Regions from separate parts of the Bacillus sp. CPT56D-587-MTF genome, predicted to be linked through region 2. Evidence: riboswitches for the same ligand, from Rfam matches in the RefSeq annotation. Region 2 holds a riboswitch; the other holds the start of a gene.
What was found. Region 2 has a riboswitch for preQ1 ahead of queC (7-cyano-7-deazaguanine synthase QueC). Riboswitches for the same ligand answer to the same signal wherever they lie in the genome.
Positions count from the first base shown of each region.

Region 1 (3,424 bases), 250 kb from region 2:
ACACTAAAAAACATCCAGAGAATTTTCTCTGGATGTTTTTTCATGACAACTGTTCCCCATACTTTTTCAATGTTTCTCCCACTGTACATTGCCTTATACAAAATGAATGAGCGTAATACTTACTATTTGTCTTTCGATTATGTTCTCGCAAAAAACATCCTTCACAATACGTTTCTAATAAGTCATTTACCTCTGTAATGAGTTGCTTTTTATCCACCTTTGCACCTCTCTATTCGGTTATTTCTTTATGACTATCAATACTTGTTCCTTCTAATGCTTGCGTAGCTAATTGATGTGCTTCTTTATTTTGTTTTCTAGATATCGGCTCACATATAAGTTTTAATTTCATTTGCTTCGCCTTTTGCTCAATTTGGTCTAAATAATGATTTAAATGTTCATCATAACAAGGCCATTCTCCGGCTAATTGCTGCAGTACCACTTGTGAGTCTCCGCGAAGTGTAACTGCTTCATACTTAATCCCTAGTTCCTCGAGTATATTCATACCGTATAATAATGATGCATATTCCGCTTCATTATTATCATATATACCTTCTATATATGCATTGCGGCGAATGCGGTAGTTTGTATTTCCTTTTTTATAATACACACATATACCAACGCCAGCTTCTTTCGTTTGCACATCATACCCCCCATCAAAATAAACGAGTATTTCTTGGGGCTCTTCCTCTACTTGCTTACTTAACTTTTTCATCTCTTTTAATGACCATTCTGCGTCCATTTCATCGTAAAATAAAAGTTCCTTAGCTCTTCCTGTTTTCTCAAAATCCTCTGCAAATTGAAGTACTTCTTCTATGTTCATATACTCTGTTGTTAATTCCGTCTGCAATCCACGCTTCGTTTTATACAACCAATGAATTTTATATTTCATACTACATTCCCCTCGTATGTAAGACTTCTTATATATATCCGGCTAATTGAAGCCTCACTTTATTTTATTATATTTTATCTAGAGTCACAGCATTATATTCAATATGATTACATACAAAAAGAGCTATCCCTATAGGAATAGCTCTTTCATCTGTTACATAAATCTTTCAAATTGTACTCGCTTATTAATCCAGTACATTACAGGCATACCGATCGCCATGACAACAAATTCACCAATTGCACAAGTTAACCAAGACAACATAAATGGTAAACCCAATGCAAGATGAAGTTCAATTGCAATCATAAACATTGTAATTGTAAAGATAACTGTATTAAAAATCATACGAGCCCAAACACCTTTAATAAATCGCATAGAAATAATCGTTGCAACTAACGCAAGAATAGATTGCCCTACTCCAAATACTAAATCGTAAGCGATCATAGGTGAGAAAAAGAGATTCGTTAAAAATACACCTAATACAATTCCGTAAATTGCTTTCTTGTTAAATACAACGAGATGATTAAACATCTCTGAAATACGAAATTGTACATTCGTAAAGCCAAATGGCTGAATAAGCATAGAAACAGCAATATATAATGCCGCTAAAATACCATTACCGACTAAAGTTCTAATATTCATGACAAAATCTCCTTAGTTTTTTTACGTGGGATGGTTTCGAACCACGTTATTCGTTTTTTAAGCAACAAGATTATATTTTACGTGGTAGCCCCTCTTTCGTCAATAGATTCCTATCATAAACTACCTTTTTCCTTTTAGACAACGTATAATGAAACATATGAAAGATTTAGGAGGTTTCACTTCATGACAGCAACAATTCAAAATGAAAAAGTGATCGTTTCCATTTCTGACAAAGGTGCAGAATTACAGAGCGTTCGCTTAAAAGAAGACAACACAGAATATTTATGGCAAGGTGATTCTACTTATTGGGGACGCCGTGCACCAATTTTGTTCCCAATTGTCGGCCGATTAGTAGATAATACATACTACGTAGACGGTAAACCATATTCATTAACACAACACGGTTTCGCTCGTGATCTTACTTTCTCTGTGAAAGAACAAAGCGAAACAAAAATCACTTATATCGTTACTAGTAATGAAGAAACATTAAAAAAATACCCATACGAATTCGAATTACTCGTTTCTTATGAGCTAAATGGACAAAGCGTTCATATAACATATGAAGTAAACAATCCTACTTCAAAAGAGATGTTCTTCTCAATCGGAGCACATCCTGGATTCAACTTCCCTTTATTGGACGGTGAATCATTTACAGATTATCACTTATCGTTTAATGGTTCGGAACGCTTAGAAACAAGCGTATTAGAAGGACCTTATCTTTCAAACAAAAAGCAATTAATCGCTGAAAATACGACTGAATTGCCACTTACATATGATTTATTCAAAAATGATGCACTTATTTTTGAACATATGAATACGAATGAAATTTCGATTCGTTCTCATAAACATAATAAATTTGTAAAAGTAGAATTTGATGGATTCCCATTTGTTGGCGTATGGACACCAGGGGATAACGCACCTTTCTTATGTATTGAACCTTGGTATGGCATCGCTGATGAAGTAAATCCAGCAAAAGATTTCAAGAACAAAAAGGGAATTCAATCTTTACAAGCGAATGAAACATTTACATGTCGTTACAGCATCACAATCGGATAACTACTCTATCCCCTACTTCAAAAAAATATTTAAGTAGGGGATCATCTTATAATTTGGAGGTTTCTCATTTTGATTGAAGTATATATTGATGGTGCATCAAAAGGAAATCCTGGTCCTTCTGGTGCAGGAGTGTTTATTAAAGGCGTTCAGCCACCTGTACAATTATCAGTACCACTTGGAACAATGTCCAATCATGAAGCAGAATACCGCGCTTTACTTTTAGCATTAAAATATTGCATCGAGCATAATTATAGCACTGTCTCTTTTCGTACAGATTCGCAGCTTGTTGAGCGGGCTGTTGAAAAGGAATACGCAAAAAATAAAATATTTGCACCTCTTTTAGATGAAGCACTGCAGTACATAAAAAACTTCGATCTCTTTTTTATTAAGTGGATTCCAAGTAGTCAAAATAAAGTAGCTGATGAATTAGCTAGAAAAGCTATCTTACAAAATTAACGGGGGTATGAGTGTGAAAAAAGAGTGGATTGCTCCTCTTGCTTTATTATTTGTCTCTTTTATTTGGGGAGCTACGTTTGTTGTCGTTCAAAACGCTATGTCTTTCGTTGGTCCATTTACGTTTAATGGTATTCGCTTTTTATTCGCTGGAATTATTTTATTATTCGTTCAAATTATTTCCTCACAGAAAACTTCAAAACAAGAATTAAAACATAGTAGTTTAGCTGGATTAATGGTTGGGTTCTTCTTATTTGTCGGCTATTTATTACAAACATTTGGCTTACTTTATACAACTTCTTCAAAAGCAGGTTTCTTAACTGGGCTAAGCATTGTTATGGTCCCAATCTTATCATTTATCTTCTTAAAACAAAAAGCCACCATTTT
Region 1 covers NZ_JBYTEF010000001.1:1,314,601-1,318,024, reverse strand. The annotation lists gene AC3WVZ_RS06885 (DUF2564 family protein) at 1-7, shown strand, start outside; gene AC3WVZ_RS06880 (zinc-finger domain-containing protein) at 41-217, opposite strand; gene AC3WVZ_RS06875 (ribonuclease H family protein) at 230-889, opposite strand; gene AC3WVZ_RS06870 (QueT transporter family protein) at 1,043-1,528, opposite strand; PreQ1 riboswitch class I at 1,535-1,579, opposite strand; gene AC3WVZ_RS06865 (aldose 1-epimerase family protein) at 1,712-2,584, shown strand; gene AC3WVZ_RS06860 (reverse transcriptase-like protein) at 2,654-3,040, shown strand; gene AC3WVZ_RS06855 (DMT family transporter) at 3,054-3,424, shown strand, end outside.
Region 1: it holds a riboswitch for preQ1, as region 2 does, so the genes downstream of both, AC3WVZ_RS06870 (QueT transporter family protein) here and queC (7-cyano-7-deazaguanine synthase QueC) in region 2, are expected to answer to the same signal.

Region 2 (3,424 bases):
CAATCAGCCATTCATACTTATCTAATAATTTTTTTATAAGCATCGCATCATCCACTGTTTTTGTATCATCGTTTCCTACTTGTAAGAAAAATGGTACCTTTGGATAACGTTCGTGCATCTTAACTGCATATTCAAAATCATGATCATCGAATACTACTACTTTTAAACTAATATCTTTTCCTGCTAGTTTCTGAATAATAGCATCTAACCTCTGAAAATCTGTTTTCATCGTTGAACTTGGTGGTTTTGGAGAAATTGTTATCTCATCAATTTGAAGTAACCAATCTTGCCATTTACTCCCTTGCGTTTCAATTGCCGTTCGCATTCCATTTTCTTTTAATATAGAAAGAAGAAACTCAATATTTTTCAATAATGCCGGATTTCCACCTGAAATCGTAACATGAGAAAAATTTTCTCCTCCAATTGCAACAAGCTCATCCCAAATATCTTCTGGTGTCATCTGTCTAATTTGATCTTTAGCTGATCCATCCCACGTAAAAGCAGAATCACACCAAGCACAGCTATAATCACAACCAGCTGTACGAATAAACATTGTCTTTTGCCCTACAACCATTCCTTCACCTTGAATAGTCGGACCGAATATTTCTAAGACAGGGATTTTACTCATCAAGCATCCACTCCCGTCTTACTTCCGCATAACTAGTCGGCGTCTCAAATAAACGAACAAATTCAACGCGAGCTCCTTTATATTCGTTCACTCGATTCTCTTTTGTTAGTGCTTCTGCCATCTTTTCATAAATCCAAACGACCATATTTTCAGCAGTCGTATTCATTGCAGGTAACGTTTCGTTTAAATAACGATGATCTAGATAAATTTCTATTTCATTCTTCCAAATTTCTTTTATATCTCCAAAGTCAATTGCAAGACCTATTTCATTTACATATCCACTAATTCCAAATACAACTTTATATGTGTGACCATGTAAGTTTTTACATTTCCCTTCATAACAGTGTAAATGGTGTGCTGCATCAAATGTAAATTCCTTGCTGACCATTACTCTTTTATTATGGTATTTGAGTTGTTTACGCTGAATATCCTTGTCCATTTTTTGCAAATTCTCTACGATGCGAAATCCAAAAAAGTTATCCATTAGTTGTTCGCTCCTTCGCGTTCTTGTAGGTACGTATCTAATCCTGCTTTACGAAGTTGACATGCTGGACATTCACCGCAACCATCACCAATGATTCCGTTATAACATGTTAATGTTTTTTCTCGAACAAACTCAAATGCTCCAAGTTCATCTGATAATTTCCATGTTTCAGCCTTATCAATCCACATAAGTGGCGTGTGAATGACAAACGGGTAATCCATAGATAAATTTAAAGTAACATTTAACGATTTCACAAACACGTCACGGCAGTCTGGATAACCACTGAAATCAGTTTCACATACACCCGTTACAATATGACGTGCTCCAACTTGTTTTGCTAATACAGCAGCAAATGATAAGAAGAGTAAATTTCGTCCATCTACAAATGTCGATGGCAATTCACCTTCTTCATGTGTAATCTCCATATCCGTTCTCGTTAACGCATTTGGAGCAAGTTGATTTAATAGACTCATATCTAGTACCGTATGCTTTATTCCTAGTTCTTTTGCAATTTCCACTGCACAATCAATTTCTAGCTTATGACGTTGATTGTAATTAAACGTTACAGCTTCTACCTCTGCAAACTGCTCTATTGCCCAAAATAAACATGTCGTACTATCTTGTCCTCCACTAAAAACAACAACTGCTTTTTCTTTTTTCATTTCACTCATTCTCCTTCTCTACTATAAATAAGAAGAAAGAACGTTCTTGAACTGTCACAATAAAAAAACAAAACAATACCTAAGGATATTGTTGTTTCCATAGTTTTTTATAGAGGGAGTTCGCGAACCTCTCCCGCGCGGTGCACGGAATTTCTTCTTTCATTGACATAGCTTATTGTAACATATTGTATACTAGCGTAAAAATTTCTGATTTTTCCGCTATTTATTATTTCATTTCTTTCATTTTATAGTATGATTAATTTAATATAAGAAGAGAGGAGGCATCCCACTGAAATCCTTTATTATTTATCTCTTTTTAAATATATTATTCATCCTGATTACAATGCTCGTATATCATTTATTTTGGAATCAAAAAGGGAAACGCTCTCCTAAATTAAATTCAGCTATATTCATTGTACTCTGTTGCCTCGCTACCGTACTCTGTATTACATTTGCAGCAAAAACAAATAATGGTTTTCAATTTGATATGCGCCATATTGTATTAATTGTCGGTACATTAACGGGAGGGCCTATTGCTGGTGGTTCTATCTTAGTTGTATTAAACATATATCGCTTATTATTAGGTGGGGTAGGTGTTTTCCCATCTCTTATCGGTTCTGTTCTTCTATTTATTGTTCTATTATTAACATATAAATTTTTCAATCGAACTTCTAATCGTATAAAAATAACACTTGCTATTATCTACAGTCTCACATACGGATTTAGTTGGATACCCTTCTTCCTTTCAAAGGTTACAAATAAGACTGATTATATACCGCATATTATTGTGTATGAATTATGTTCAATGCTTGGTACGATTCTAATTTTATATTTACTACACATATTACAAACTCAGGTTCGTCTCCAAAATGAACTTATAAATGCTGAAAAGTTTCATTTAATTGGTGAAATGGCAGCGTCTATCTCTCATGAAATTCGCAATCCATTAACTTCAACGAAAGGTTTTTTACAACTGTTACAATCAGATACATGCACTGAGCAGGAACGAAAATTATATATCGACATTGCCATTAATGGCATCGAACAAGCAAATCATGTTCTTACAGATTATTTAACCTTTGCTAAACCAAGCATTGAAAAAGAACAAATATTACAGTTAGAAGAAGAATTACTACATGCATTGTCGCTAATTACACCGCTTGCTAATTTAACAAATGTACGTACTCATTATATAAAGCAAAGCACTTCTTTTTTTATCGCTGGAGAAAAGCAAAAACTAAATCAATGTTTATTAAATATTTTAAAAAATTGCATTGAGGCTATGCCAAAAGGCGGTGATCTTTATTTCACATTAGTTCCTGATCATAAGCATATTCAGTTATATATAAAAGATACAGGAGTCGGTATGGATTCAGAACAAGTAAAACGTCTTGGTTCGCCCTTTTATTCAACGAAAGAAAAAGGTACTGGACTTGGAATGATGGTCGTATTCAGTGTTGTTCAAGCTATGAATGGAAAAATTGATATTATAAGTGAAAAAGGAATCGGTACAACCTTTTTATTAACTTTTCCACTCATACAAAAAACGTGATGAAATACTCATCACGTTTTTTCTGTTCCTTCAACTAATTCAGCAAAAGCTTTCACTTTTCCGTGCGGTTGTTGATTTTCTTTACGTGCTTTCCAGGC
Region 2 covers NZ_JBYTEF010000001.1:1,065,541-1,068,964, reverse strand. The annotation lists gene queE (7-carboxy-7-deazaguanine synthase QueE) at 1-628, opposite strand, end outside; gene queD (6-carboxytetrahydropterin synthase QueD) at 621-1,112, opposite strand; gene queC (7-cyano-7-deazaguanine synthase QueC) at 1,112-1,774, opposite strand; PreQ1 riboswitch class I at 1,868-1,911, opposite strand; gene kinB (sporulation sensor histidine kinase KinB) at 2,118-3,326, shown strand; gene AC3WVZ_RS05550 (DUF6254 family protein) at 3,338-3,424, opposite strand, start outside.